2 regions of the Stenotrophomonas sp. YJH_SMC_16 genome follow, and region 1 is predicted to be linked to the other one. Evidence: riboswitches for the same ligand, from Rfam matches in the RefSeq annotation. Region 1 holds a riboswitch; the other holds the start of a gene.

What was found. Region 1 has a riboswitch for glycine ahead of AC5P6E_RS02665 (trimeric intracellular cation channel family protein). Riboswitches for the same ligand answer to the same signal wherever they lie in the genome.
Region 2: linked by a shared signal. The riboswitch ahead of gcvP (aminomethyl-transferring glycine dehydrogenase) and the one ahead of AC5P6E_RS02665 (trimeric intracellular cation channel family protein) in region 1 are both predicted to bind glycine.

The regions. Positions count from the first base shown of each region.
Region 1 is NZ_JCAFRH010000001.1:599,268-606,387, forward strand. Features, by position in the region: gene AC5P6E_RS02650 (NAD(P)/FAD-dependent oxidoreductase) at 54-1,334, shown strand; gene AC5P6E_RS02655 (nuclear transport factor 2 family protein) at 1,417-1,848, opposite strand; gene AC5P6E_RS02660 (GIY-YIG nuclease family protein) at 1,993-2,268, opposite strand; glycine riboswitch at 2,309-2,398, shown strand; glycine riboswitch at 2,412-2,515, shown strand; gene AC5P6E_RS02665 (trimeric intracellular cation channel family protein) at 2,600-3,217, shown strand; gene AC5P6E_RS02670 (hypothetical protein) at 3,284-4,132, opposite strand; gene AC5P6E_RS02675 (3-deoxy-7-phosphoheptulonate synthase) at 4,407-5,480, opposite strand; gene AC5P6E_RS02680 (hypothetical protein) at 5,776-6,033, opposite strand; gene AC5P6E_RS02685 (DUF6616 family protein) at 6,146-6,484, opposite strand; gene AC5P6E_RS02690 (DNA alkylation repair protein) at 6,540-7,120, opposite strand, start outside.
Region 2 is NZ_JCAFRH010000013.1:2,688-9,807, reverse strand. Features, by position in the region: gene AC5P6E_RS20055 (amino acid permease) at 1-671, shown strand, start outside; gene AC5P6E_RS20050 (VOC family protein) at 812-1,222, shown strand; gene gcvP (aminomethyl-transferring glycine dehydrogenase) at 1,315-4,182, opposite strand; glycine riboswitch at 4,245-4,347, opposite strand; gene AC5P6E_RS20040 (multidrug effflux MFS transporter) at 4,649-5,875, shown strand; gene AC5P6E_RS20035 (siderophore-interacting protein) at 6,017-6,913, shown strand; gene AC5P6E_RS20030 (hypothetical protein) at 6,997-7,120, shown strand, end outside.

The sequences.
Region 1 (7,120 bases):
CATCATGCGAAGATGCCAGGCGCTTCCCCCAATGCCCCCACTGGAGTAAGTCGATGAGTCGCGAGCGCGTTCCCCACCTGGTTGTTGTCGGCGGCGGTTTTGCCGGTCTCTGGGCCACCCGCGCCCTGGCCCGCGAGCGCATACGCATCACCCTGGTCGACCGCCGCAACCATCACCTCTTCCAGCCGCTGCTGTACCAGGTGGCCACCGCCGGCCTGTCCGCCCCGGATATCGCCGCACCGCTGCGCCACATCCTCGGCCACCAGCGCAATGTGGAAGTCCGCCTCGGCGAAGTGGTGGCCATCGACAAGCAGGCCCGGCAGATCCGCATGGCCGATGGCAGCACGCTGGACTACGACAGCCTGCTGCTGGCCACCGGCGCCACCCACGCCTACTTCGGCAACGACCAATGGGCCGATGATGCGCCCGGGCTGAAGACGCTGGACGATGCCATCGCGCTGCGCCGCAAGCTGCTGCTGGCGTTCGAGCGCGCCGAAGCAGAACCGGACCCGGCGAAGAAGGCCGCATGGTTGAGCTTCGCCGTGGTTGGCGGTGGACCTACCGGCGTCGAACTGGCCGGCACGCTGGCCGAGATCGCGCGCCATACCCTGCGCAACGAGTTCCGCCACATCGACCCGGCCAGCGCCAAGGTGCGGCTGGTCGAAGCCGGGCCGCGCGTACTGTCCTCGTTCCCGGAAGTGCTTTCGCTGAAGGCGCGCCGGCAGCTGGAAAAGCTGGGCGTGGAAGTGCTGACCGGCACCCCGGTGAGCGACATCGACAGCCAGGGCTTCAGGCTCGGCGATCAGTTCGTGCCGGCACGCACGGTGGTGTGGGCCGCCGGTGTGGCCGCTTCACCGCTGGCGCGCACGCTGGAGGTGCCGCTGGACCGCGCCGGGCGCGTGCAGGTGCAACCCGACCTCACCCTGTCTGGCCACCCGGAACTGTTCGTGGCTGGCGATCTGGCCGTATTGAACCAGGCCAACGGCAAGCCGGTGCCTGGCGTGGCGCCCGCGGCCAAGCAGATGGGCAAGTACGTGGCCGAGGTGATCCGCGCGCGCCTGCACGGCAAGCCCGAACCCGGCCCGTTCAAGTACGCAGACTTCGGCAACCTGGCCACGATCGGCCGCATGGCTGCGATCGTGCACCTGGGCCGGCTGCAGCTGTCCGGTGTGCTGGCGTGGTGGTTCTGGCTGGCCGCGCACGTGTTCTTCCTGATCGGCTTCCGCAACCGCATCGTGGTGCTGCTGAACTGGGCCGTGGCGTACTGGAGCTACCAGCGCAGCGCGCGCATCATCTTCGGTGATGACCAGGACGACCGGCGACCGAAGCGCTAGGGCCGCACGTATGCTCCTGTAGCGCCGAGCCATGCTCGGCTGCACTTCGCGCGGTTTGCAGAAGCCGAGCATGGGCTCGGCTCTACGGCGCCTTCGGTTTCGGGTACCACAGTGCGTTGACGATGACCCAGCGCTGGTCGAAGCGCCCCATGTGGAAGTAGTCGACAAACCACGGCGTTTCCAGCCGCACCGACGCCGCGTTGCCGGTCACGTCCAGCACCGTGCAGCGGCGGTCCCATTGATCCTTCGGGGTCTTCAACGCGCCCTGCTTCGTCAGCGAGACCAGTTCTTCCTTCGACATCCGGCGCAGGCCCAGGCGTTCGTCGGGCGTATCGCCGAGGACCGCGCGCTTGGCCAGGTCCGGGTGCAGGGAGCGGGCGACGCGCTGCGGGTCGGCCTCCAGCTGGCCGTCGACGTAATCGTGGCAGGTGGCTTCGATGGCCGCGAGGGTGGCCGGATCGGCGGCGGGGCTCGTTGCTGCGGAGAGAGCGAACAGCAGGGCGGTCGTGGACATCCGGGTCTCCAGCGCTGAGGGCTGGGCGATCATGGCATGGCTGGAAGCGCCCATCCACGCATGGCGTGGATCTACTGTAGAGCCGGGCCCATGCTCGGCTTCACCATCAGGCAGCAGCAACAAAAGCCGAGCGTGGGCTCGACTCTACAGAAGCGCAGGATCCGGTGCCTGCAGCCAGGCCAGCTTGCGTTCGCGCGGCTGCTGCTTGAGCTGCCACTCAGCCCGCGAGGCGGCGGCCCGGTCCGGGTACTCGCGCACGGCCAGCACGCGCAGCGGTGGCCGCGCCCGGGTGTAGCGCGCGCCCTTGCCGGCCTGGTGGGCGGCGAAACGCGCGTCCACGTCGGTGCTGATGCCGGCGTAATAGCTGCCATCCCGGCATTCGAGCAGGTACAGGAACCAAGGGCGGAGGGACGGGGCCATGCCCGGATTATGCCGTGCTGCACTGCAGCGGATATACTGGCGGCCGAATGCAGGAGAGAGGCGCCGCGCTGGCGCCCGCCGAAGGCGCAGGCTCCCATGATCGCTCAGGCCGGTGGGCTGGAATCCCACCAACCATGCATTCGACTCGCCGAGCTGGAGAGAGGTCACCGGGCACGCCCGGGACGATCCGCCGAAGGGGCACGCGGCCTACGCCGCTGAACTCTCAGGCAAAAGGACAGCGGGAGCGGCACCGGTCATCGTCATCCCGTCATTGCGCAGGCAGTGGCGGTAGTCGCGCATGGCCGGCCCCACCGCGCCCGGAGCCTGTCCCATGCTGCTGTCCATCATCTACCTGATTGCCATTTCCGCCGAGGCCATGACTGGCGCACTGTCCGCAGGCCGCCGCCGCATGGACCTGTTCGGTGTGGTCATGATCGCCTGCGTCACCGCCCTCGGCGGCGGATCACTGCGCGACATCCTGCTCGGCCACTATCCGCTGGGCTGGGTGAAGCATCCCGAGTACCTGGGCTTCACCGTATGCGCGGCGCTGATCGCCACCTGGGTCGCACGTTGGATGCACCACTTCCGCCGCACCTTCCTGGTACTCGACGGCCTGGGCCTGATCGCCTTCACCCTGATCGGCTGCTCGATCGCGCGCGAAGCCGGCCATGCGATGCCCATCGTGCTGATTGCCGGCATGCTGACCGGCGCGTTCGGCGGCGTGCTGCGCGACATCCTCTGCAACGAGGTACCACTCATCTTCCAGAAGGAGCTGTACGCGATCATCGCGCTGCTGACCGGCGCGGCCTACCTGTTGCTGCTGCACTGGGGCGTGGCCGATGCCACCGCAATCCTGTGCTGCCTCGGCGGCGGCTTCGCGCTGCGCCTGCTGGCGATCCACTACCGCTGGGAAATGCCGAAGTTCGTGTACCACGACGAAGTGCATTGAACGATGGCGTGTTCGCCGGGCATGGCCCGGCGCTACAGAAGAGCGGTATCCACGCATGGCGTAGATCTAGAGCACGAACTTCATGGGGCTGCCCCCCGCGCGTATCCGCTCTGGATAGTCAGCCGACGGATACCGTTGGCGTCCGCATCTCCAATCGCCGTCGGAATCGTCGGCTTCCAGCAACACAGGATCGATCCATTCGCACAAGTAGTCGCTATCAGACCGTCTTTCGAAGCCTGGACAGTTCACTTTGCCCTCCACGTCAATGGAGTTGTGGGTGCTGCCGAGGTAGCTAGCGGTCAGGTGCCCCGCCACTTGTGTGTAGGTGCCGGTCTCGAGGAAGGTCTGAACAGTGATGTTGCCACCTACGGACAGAATCCCATCATTGAGTGAGCACGCGTACAGATGATCGCATTCCAGCTCATCACGCACGAACACCCAACCACCACAGTCGAGATTCCGGGCCCTGAGGCTCCCCAGTACGATCACGCAGAGCGTCTCGCTCAGATCGTTCAGTATCAGCGTGCCGTCTGCGATCAGATCACCATCGACAATCACGCAGTCGGTCTCGCAGTCGGATTTCCAGTCGCCACCTAGCGTTGTCGCAGGCACTACTTTGAATGAAGGCTCGTAGTCATCGGGCGCGGGCTCGGGAGATGCCGCGATCACCGCCCGGGCCTTCAGCGCAGGCCGCAGCAGCCCCTGGTCCCCTTCGCTGCTGTGGATCCTGATTCTTTCATCAAGATCCGCCAGCAGGCGCGCCTTCTCGAGGGACGGCTCAAACCAGTCTTCGATGACAGATACGGCATCTTCAGCGATTCGCCCGCCTTTCAAGCTCACGAGCGCCTTGGCAGCTTCACCGGAAATCGACCGACAAGCTGAATCCAGAAAGTTGTCATCCGGGAAAACACGCATCGGCGGGGTCCAGTCAGGCGAGGAACCCCATCTTCGGCCGAAATCGCAGGAGGACTCCATACAACTCTTCCGAAATCCTGCCGTGTGGCTCGCTGATATCCACGCATGGCGTGGATCTACGTCTCACACCACCCCGGCGATGTACCTGGCGCTGTCGCTCATGCGCAGCGCCAGGCGCATCGCCGGTGCAGATGGGCCGGTCTCCAACTCCGACCGGCCCTGATCGCGGCCGCACCCCCGCAGGCGCTGGCCACCATCCACACACGTGCCGCACTCAAGCGGCTTCGGACACCTTTACGTCGCGACGGGCACGCACGGCCGCGGCCAGTCGCTCCAGCACCGTCACGGTGGTGTCCCAGTCGATGCAGCCATCGGTGATGCTCTGCCCGTAGACCAGCGGCTGGCCTTCCACCAGTTCCTGGCGGCCACCGACCAGATGGCTCTCGATCATCACGCCAACGATGCGCTGTTCGCCGTCTTCCAGCTGAACGGCGATGTCGTCGATCACCTTCGGCTGGTTCTCCGGGTTCTTCAGGCTGTTGGCATGGCTGGCGTCGATCATCAGGCGCGCCGGCAGCTTGGCCTTGGCCAACACCTGGCAGGCCTCGGCAACACTGCCTGCGTCGTAGTTCGGCTGCTTGCCGCCGCGCAGGATCACATGGCAATCCGGGTTGCCGGTGGTCGACACGATGGCGGTGCCGCCCTGCTTGGTGACCGACAGGAAGTGATGCGGATTGGACGCCGCACCCACTGCGTCAGCGGCGATCTTCACGTTGCCATCGGTGCCGTTCTTGAAGCCGACCGGGCACGACAACCCCGAGGCCAGCTCGCGATGCACCTGGCTTTCAGTGGTGCGTGCGCCGATCGCGCCCCATGCCACCAGGTCGGCGATGTACTGCGGCGAGATCACGTCAAGGAACTCGACACCGGCCGGCAGGCCCAGCTTGTTGATGTCGCGCAGCAGGCCGCGTGCGATGCGCAGGCCCTTGTCGATCCTGAAGCTGCCGTCCAGGTCCGGATCGTTGATCAGGCCCTTCCAGCCCACCGTGGTGCGCGGCTTCTCGAAGTACACGCGCATGACGATTTCCAGTTCGCCGGCCAGCGCGTCGCGCAGCGGCTTCAGGCGCTGGGCGTACTCGATGGCGGCCTTCGGGTCGTGGATCGAGCACGGGCCTACCACCACTGCCAGGCGGTCGTCGCGGCCATGCAGGATCTGGTGCAGGGCCGCGCGCGAGGCGCTGACGGTGTCGGAGGCTTCATCGTCACAGGGCAGCATCGCCAGCAGCTGGGCAGGCGGTGTCAGCGGTTCGATGGTGCGGATACGCAGGTCGTCGGTGTGCGGGGGCATTGCGGGAGATCTCCGGAACGTTGGGGGTCCCCAGCGTGGCGGCATGAAAAAAGCCGCCAGGTTCGCTGGCGGCTTTCGGGAATGCGTCTGAAGCTTTCTTCAGGGTGAGCGCAATCCTTCCTCCGCCGGTGGCTTCGGAAAGTAATACCAGTAAAAGCTGGTGGGGGCTGCGTTCATGGGATCTATTGATAGCACAGCTTTTGCGCAGTGCAAAATGTTTCATACGCAACTGGGGACGCGGTTCAGCGAGATGCGCGCCAGCCCGGCCTACGCGGCGGCAACCACGCAAAGTCGCTCATTTGCCATGCACTTCCACGTCCAGCAGCAGGCCCTCATGGATGTCGGCCCAGCGTTCCAGCACGCGATCCAGTTCCCGCCGGGCCTCGTCCAGCTGCTCGGGGTTGAGCAGGGAACGCGCGGTGTAGAGGTCGGAAACCAACCGCCGCAGGGCCGATTCCTGGATGGCCACCGACGGCCCCTCCAGCCCCGGCAACTGCAACGCCGGGCTGTCGCCAAGAGGGCCGAACAGCGTGACCTGGAGCGTGCTCTGCATGATCGACTTCCCTGCGGATGGACATGGGCAATGTCCTGTTTACCGCGTCCGGGTGACAGGCGCATGTGCCACCCATGCCGAGGACCGGGATCTGCCGGCGTCTGCCGCCCCGCTACAAGGCGGCCAGGTCGGCCAAGTGCTGGGCCATGCTGTCCATCGCGCCTACCGCATGGGTGGTGGTGAAGTACTCATGCCAGCCGGTAGCGGCAATGCCAGCCACCAGCGCATCGACCTCCTCGCGGCTCGCGCAGCGCCAGACCGCATAGAACTGTTCATCGCTGCTATGCGGTACGTCCCTGGCAATGCGGCCCATCGCCAGCGGCGTGATGCGGGCTGGATCGAACTGCTGCATGCCGGCGCCAATACGGGCGAAGAAGGCATTCCGCTGCTCGGGCGGCAGTGTGGTCCAGGCCGGCGTGGCGGTATAGAGCTCGATGAAGGTGTGCGACATGGTGGTTCTTCCTTGAGGTTGACGGGGTTGCGGGTTTGTCGGCCAGCATCCGGCACTACCGGAGCGAGCGCAGTGCGCGTTTGCGGATGTAGGCGTTGGCGTCGCTGTGGCGCTCGTGCTGCCAACGCGTGCACAGCACGCGCAGCCACTTCGGCTGAGTCTTGCCGGCATCATTGAGCCAGTTGCCGACCGAATCCTGCACGTAGCGTTCCGGGTCGTCAGCCAGTGCTTCCAGCATCGGCAATGCATGTTCAGGGTGCTGCTTGAACAGCGCGATATGTGTGGCCCAGACACCGCGCGGACGCAGTGCTTCGCAGGCGAAGCGGCGCAGGTACGGCGAAGTTTCCTGTGTCCACGGTTGCAGGTACCCAAGCGCCTGCATCGGCGCGGCAACGATGTCCGTGCGTAGCGCCAGCCACGCCCATTCGCGCACACCGAAGTGTGGATCGTCGGCCAGCGTGCGCATCTGCTGCAGCTTCTCTGCCAACGTCGCGCGGGCATCGCTGCCGATCAGGTAGCAGGCCCACCCGCGCACGGTGTCGGACGCATGGTCCTGCCATTGCACGGGATCGCCCTGCCCCGCCTCACGCAGCAGTTGCGCAGCCAAGGCCATGCGCAGTGTGATGCCCTTGCCTG
Region 2 (7,120 bases), on a different contig from region 1:
CGGAGCGCAGCATCGCCCGTGCCATCCGCACCGTGGCGTGGCGCATCCTGGTGTTCTACATCGGCTCGCTGAGCGTGATCATCGCTGTGGTGCCGTGGACCAGCGAGGCGCTGAAGTCGCCGTTCGCCGCCGTGCTGGATATCGCCCGTATTCCGGGTGCCGGCACTGCCATCACCCTGATCGCGGTGATCGCGCTGCTGTCGGCGCTCAATGCCAACCTCTACGGCGCCTCGCGCATGATGTACTCGCTGGCGCAGCGCCGTGAAGCGCCGGCCGTGCTGGGCTGGACCGATCCGCGCCAGGTGCCGGTGATCGCCGTGCTGGCCAGCGTGCTGTTCGGCTTCGCCGCCACGGTGATGGAACTGCTGTTTCCGGACCGGGTGCTGCCGGTACTGCTGAACATCGTCGGTTCCACCTGCCTGCTGGTGTGGACGCTGTCGCTGGTCTCGCAGCTGGTGCTGCGCCGCCGCGCCGATCGCCTGGGCACTCGCCTGCCGTTCCGCATGGCCGGTTTCCCGTGGCTGACCTGCTGCGCGCTGGCGATCCTGGCGCTGATCTTCGGCCTGCTGCTGAGCGAGGCGCACACCCGCCTGCAGTTCCTGTCGATGGTGGCGCTGACCGCCACGATCGCCGCTGGCAGCGCCATCGCGCGGCGCATGCGCGAGGCGTGATTCTGTAGAGCCGTCCCTACGGTCGGCTGCTGTTCGCGCGGCCGCCAGCCGAGCATGGGCTCGGCTCTACAGCAGGCATACATCCGCCGTGCCATCCTGATCGCGTGGGCCGCCAGCGGCCCGTCGACCGGGAGTACCGCATGCTGCGCAGCCGTCCTTTCCTGATGTTCACCGGCCAGGCTGAGGCCGCCCTGGCCCTGTACGCCGAAGCCTTCGCCGATTTCCGCCTGCTGGCCCTGCAGCGCCACCCCGAGGGCGCCGGTGCCGGTGTGCCCGGGCAGGTCCGCCAGGCCATCTTCCTGCTGGGCGGCACCCACTACCTGTGCTTTGACAGCCTGGACGTGCACGACTTCACCTTCAGCCCGTCGATCTCGCTGTTCGTCGAGTGTTCCGGTGCCGAGCAGTTCGAGCGCGCCGCGCGTGTGCTGGGCGAGGGCGGCCACTGGTTGATGCCGGTGGGCGACTATGACTTCAGCAACCGCTACGGCTGGGTGCAGGATCGCTTCGGCGTGTCGTGGCAGTTGAGCCTGGGGCAGATGCCGGACCCGTGATCGGATGTTTGTGGGTGTGGACTTTGGTCCACACACCCTCATGAAAACGGCCCGCTTGCGCGGGCCGTTCTCTTTACCGATGCAGCGAGTAATCAAGCCTCGACTTCATCATCCTTGTAGGCATCGACCGGAATGCAGGCGCACATCACGTTCTTGTCGCCGTACACGTTGTCCACGCGCGCCACCGGCGGCCAGTACTTGCTCTGCTTCAGGCTGGCCAGCGGGAATGCAGCCAGTTCACGCGGGTAGGCGTGGGTCCACTCGCTGGCGGTCACCGCGGTGGCGGTGTGCGGCGCGTTCTTCAGCGGGTTGTCCTCGCGGTCCAGGCGGCCGTCTTCGATCGCGGTGATCTCCTCGCGGATCTGGATCATCGCGTCGATGAAGCGATCCAGCTCGTGCAGCGATTCGCTCTCGGTCGGCTCGACCATCAGCGTGCCAGCCACCGGGAAGCTCAGGGTCGGGGCATGGAAGCCGAAGTCGATCAGGCGCTTGGCCACGTCCTCGGCGCCGATGCCGCTGGTCTTCTCCAGCGGGCGCACGTCCAGGATGCACTCATGCGCCACCAGGCCGTTGCGGCCGGTGTACAGGGTCTTGAAGTGCGGTGCCAGGCGCTTGGCGATGTAGTTGGCGTTGAGCTGCGCGACCTGGGTGGCCTTGCGCAGGCCTTCGCGGCCCATCATCGCGATGTACATCCAGCTGATCGGCAGGATCGAGGCGCTGCCGAAGCTGGCCGCGCTGACCATGCCGACCGGGCCGTTGTCACCCAGCTTGCCCGGCAGGAACGGCGCCAGGTGCTCCTTGACCGCGCACGGGCCAACGCCCGGGCCGCCACCGCCGTGCGGGATGCAGAAGGTCTTGTGCAGGTTCAGGTGCGAAACGTCCGAACCCCACTTGCCCGGCTTGGCCACGCCGACCAGGGCGTTCATGTTGGCACCGTCGGTGTACACCTGGCCGCCGTGCTTGTGGATGATCTCGCAGATCTCCACCACCTCTTCCTCGAACACGCCGTGCGTGGACGGGTAGGTCATCATGATCGCGGCCAGGCGGTCGCTGTACTTCTCGGCGTTGAGGCGGATGTCCTCGACATCGACGTTGCCGTTGGCATCGGTCTTGGTCACCACCACCTTCATGCCGCACATCTGTGCCGAAGCCGGGTTGGTGCCGTGTGCCGAATCCGGGATCAGGCAGATGTCACGGTGATCTTCGCCGCGCGAACGGTGGTAGGCGCGGATCGCCAGCAGGCCGGCGTACTCGCCCTGCGCGCCGGAGTTCGGCTGCAGGCTGACCGCGTCGTAGCCGGTGCATTCGACCAGCATCGCTTCCAGCGTGTCGATCAGTTCCTTGTAGCCCAGCGCCTGGTCGGCCGGCACCAGCGGGTGGATCTGCGAGAACTCCGGCCAGGTCACCGGGATCATCTCGGCGGTGGCGTTGAGCTTCATGGTGCACGAGCCCAGCGGGATCATCGTGCGGTCCATCGCCAGGTCCTTGTCGGCCAGCGAACGCAGGTAGCGCAGCAGTTCGTGCTCGCTGTGGTGGGTGTTGAACACCGGATGGGTCAGGAACGCGGACTGGCGCAGCAGGCCGGCCGGCAGCGCGTCGGCGGTGCTGGCATCCAGCGCGTCGACGTCCAGCGAAGCACCGAACACTGCAGCCACGGCGACGATGTCGGCGCGGGTGGTGGTCTCGTCCAGGCTGATGCCGACCGAGTCGCTGTCAATCGCGCGCAGGTTGTAGCCGGCGGCGCGGGCCTTGGCATGGATCTCATCGGCGTGCACGCCGGTGACATGCAGGGTGTCGAAGAAGTCGCCACCAACCTGCACGCCGGCATTGCGCAGCGCTGCGGCCAGGATCGAGGCCAGGCGATGGGTGCGGCGGGCAATGCGGGTCAGGCCTTCCGGGCCGTGGTAAACGGCGTACATCGAGGCCATCACCGCCAGCAGCACCTGCGCGGTACAGATGTTGGAAGTCGCCTTCTCGCGGCGGATGTGCTGCTCGCGGGTCTGCAGGGTCAGGCGGTAGGCCGGGTTGCCCTGGGCATCGACCGAAACACCGATCAGGCGGCCCGGCATCGAGCGCTTGTAGGCGTCACGGCAGGCCATGAAGGCGGCGTGCGGGCCACCGAAGCCGAACGGCACGCCGAAACGCTGGCTGTTGCCGACCACGATGTCCGCGCCCCATTCGCCCGGGGCGGCCAGCAGGGTCAGGGCCAGCAGGTCGGTGGCCACGGCCACCAAGCCGCCGCGTGCGTGCACGGCATCGACCAGCGCCTTGTAGTCGCCCACCTGGCCGAAGGTATCCGGATACTGCAGCAGCAGGCCGAAGGCTTCCGCTTCCAGCGCTTCGGCCGGGGTGCCGACGCGCAGCACGATGCCCATGGGCTCGGCGCGGGTACGCAGCAGTTCCAGCGTCTGCGGATGCACGGCGTCGTGCACGAAGAAGGTGTCCGACTTGGACTTGGCCGAACGCTTGGCCAGGGTCATCGCTTCAGCAGCGGCGGTGGCTTCGTCCAGCAGCGAGGCGTTGGCGATTTCCATGCCGGTCAGGTCGGCGCACAGGGTCTGGAAGTTGATCAGCGCTTCCATGCGGCCCTGCGAGATTTCCGCCTGGTACGGAGTGTAGGCGGTGTACCAGGCCGGGTTTTCCAGGATGTTGCGCAGGATCACGTTCGGCGTGTGGGTGCCGTAGTAGCCTTGGCCGATGAAGCTGCGCAGCACGGTGTTCTTGTCGGCGATCGCACGGATCTTCGCCAGTGCCTGTACTTCGGTCATCGACTCCGGCAGCGCCAGCGGTGCCGGCGACTTGATCTTGGCCGGTACGATGGCATCGGTCATGCCATCCAGCGACGCGTGGCCGACGACATCGAGCATCTGCGCGATCTCGGCGTCGTTGGGGCCGATGTGGCGCTCGACGAACGCGTTGTGGTGCTCGAGCTCACGCAGGGAAGGGGTGTTCTGGGACATGGCGAAGGATCCGTCAGGAAAGGGCACACGCACGGGCACAAGCCGCCGGTCGGCGGTCTGCGGGGCGCCCCTCTGTCCTTTTGCCTGAGAGTTTAAAAGCGCGGAAAACCGCAGCTTCGTGCCCCTTCGGCGCCGGATCGAACCGGTCTCTCCAGAGTTGTGTTACGGGTGGTATCGGGCCTGAGCGATTACGGGCGTTGCGCCTTCGGCAGCGGTGTTCCGCTTCTCCCACCGTGTTGCCCGCCGATTATAGCCCGTTGCGGGCCCGGCCAGCGGCCGCCGGTCGGTGCCGCCGCGCCTGAATGGCCGATGGCCCGGCCGTGCGTTTTGTGCAGTGCTGCATGGCATCAGGCGCAATCCCCACCTATGATGGGCGGATACCCGAATTCATCTGGCGCCGTCCCCGTTGTTGCGGGACCGGCGCCCGCCGTGCGTGCCCCGCATGGCCCTGCCGGACGCTTCCTCCATGACCGCCGCTGTTGCCCCTTCCACCCGCCGCATGGCCCTGCTGCTTGCCGGCCTGGCCATGTTCGGCCCGTTCTCGATCGACACCATCTTCCCGGCGTTCCCGCAGCTGGCCCAGCGCCTGGCGGTGGACGAAGTGGCGGTGCAGCAGACCATCAGCGTGTACCTGCTGTTCTATGGCCTGATGAGTCTGGCGCACGGCCCGCTGTCCGATGCCTGGGGCCGCAAGCGGGTGATCCTGGGCGGCCTGGTGGTGTTCGTCGGCGCCTCGGTCGGCTGCGCGCTGTCCACCGACCTGTCCACGCTGCTGGCGTTCCGCGCGCTGCAGGGCCTGTCGGCGGGTGTCGGCATGATCGTCGGCCGCGCGGTGATCCGCGACCTGTACCACGGCCACGATGCCCAGCGGCTGATGAGCCAGGTGTCGATGCTGTTCGGCATCGCTCCGGCCATCGCACCGATCATCGGTGGCTGGATCCTGCTCAGTGGCGCCGGCTGGCCGCTGATCTTCTGGTTCCTGGTGGTGTTCGGGCTGGTGCTGTTGGCGGCCACCGCGCGCTTCCTGCCGGAAACCCATGCGGTCGAGGCACGGGTGCCGCTGTCGCCGCGCGTGCTGCTGCGTGACTACGTGCGCATCGGCTTCAACCCGCGCTTCCTGCGCCTGGCGCTGGCCGGCAGCATCGGTTTCGGCGGCATCTTCCTGTACATCTCCTCGGCACCGGTGTTCGTGATGCAGCACCTGCACCTGGGCGAGGGCGGTTTCGCCTGGTTGTTCATCCCCACCATCGGTGGCATGACCACCGGCTCGTTCCTGTCCGGGCGCATGGCCGGGCACACCACGCCCACACGCCAGGTCGCCATCGGTTTCAGCCTGTGCGCGCTGTCGGCGCTGCTGAATGTCGGCTACGTGGCGCTGTCGCCGCAGTTCGTGCTGCCGTGGGCGGTGCTGCCGATCTTCCTGGGCGGCATGGGCATGGCCCTGATCTTCCCGATCCTGGCCTTGGCGGTGCTGGACATGTACCCGCACCAGCGCGGCCTGGCCTCGTCGCTGCAGGCCTTCGTGCAGCTGATGATCAGCACCGTGGTGGCCGGCGTGGTGTCGCCGCTGCTCAGTGCCAGCCCGCTGCACCTGGCGCTGGGCCAGGCCGCGTTCTTCGGCGCCGGATTCGTTTTCTGGTACTGGGAACACCAGCGTGAACGCGCGGCGCAGGCAGCCTGCACGGGCCATTGAGCAGCGCGCAGGGGTAGGGCAGGCCGCGATGCCCGTAACGCTTGCGGCGAGCAACGACCGGACTAGGCTGGGGACTCCAGCCAGCCGGTGCGTGGATGCACGACAGCCAGCCGATCCGATGTCGTTGCATGAGGTTCCCCCATGGCTGCGCAGCAGACCTATCGCCTGTTCGAGGTGGCGCTGAAGGAGCGCCGCGTTCTTTCCCCTTCCCTGGACCGCATGGTGTTCACTGGTGCCGACGTGGCGCGGATGAAGACCGAAGGCCCGGACCAGCGCATCAAGGTGTTCTTCCCCTTGCCCGGCCAGGACGTGCCGCAGGTGCCCAGCGGCGAGGACTGGTATCCGCGCTACCGGGCGCTGCCGGACGACCAGCGCCCGCCCATGCGCACCTACACCATCCGCCACCTGCGCGCCGAGCAGGGCGAGGTCGACGTTGATTTCGTGCTTCATGGCGAGACCGGGCCGGCCTCGCGCTGGGCCATCCACGCGCGACCGGGCGACCGCGTAGTGCTGCTGGCCCCCGATGCCGACTGTGCCGACAGCAGCGAAGGCTGGGAATGGAAACCGCCGGCGGGAGTCGGCCAGGTGCTGCTGGTGGCGGATGAAACCGCGCTGCCGGCGGTGGCCGGAATTCTTGAGGAACTGGCGGCCATGGTCGACCCACCGCGCACGCTGGCGCTGCTGGAGGTGGCGCAGGCCGGTGATGCGGTGCACCTGAAGGCGCCCTCCAGCGCCGAGCTGGTCTGGCTGCCGCGCGGGCAGGCCGCCTACGGACAGCCGTTGCTGCAGGCGGTCCAGGCGCGGTTGGCAGCGACCTCGAGCGTGGCTGCCGGCGATGCGCTGGAGGAGATCGACGTCGATACGCAGATCCTCTGGGAGCAAGCTGATACCCGCGTGGCCGGTCCGCTGTATGCCTGGGTGGCGGGTGAGGCGGGGGCGGTGATGGCGATCCGCCGCCACCTGGTGCGCGATTGCGGGCTGGACCGCCGCGCGATCACCTTCATGGGCTACTGGCGGCATGGCAAGGTGCTGGACTGACCTGACTGGATCGAGCACGCGTGAAGCAGCGCTGCGGGCGGGGTGCGCTATCCTTGCGCCCCCCTTCGCAGCGGTACCGCACCATGTCCACCAGTTCCAAGACCCGCCGCGACCAGCGCCGTCGCCAGGAAAAGCAGGCCGCCAACAAGGCCGCCGCGCAGGCGTCGCCGGTGGAACCGCATGCCGAACTGCGCGATGCTCAGCGCA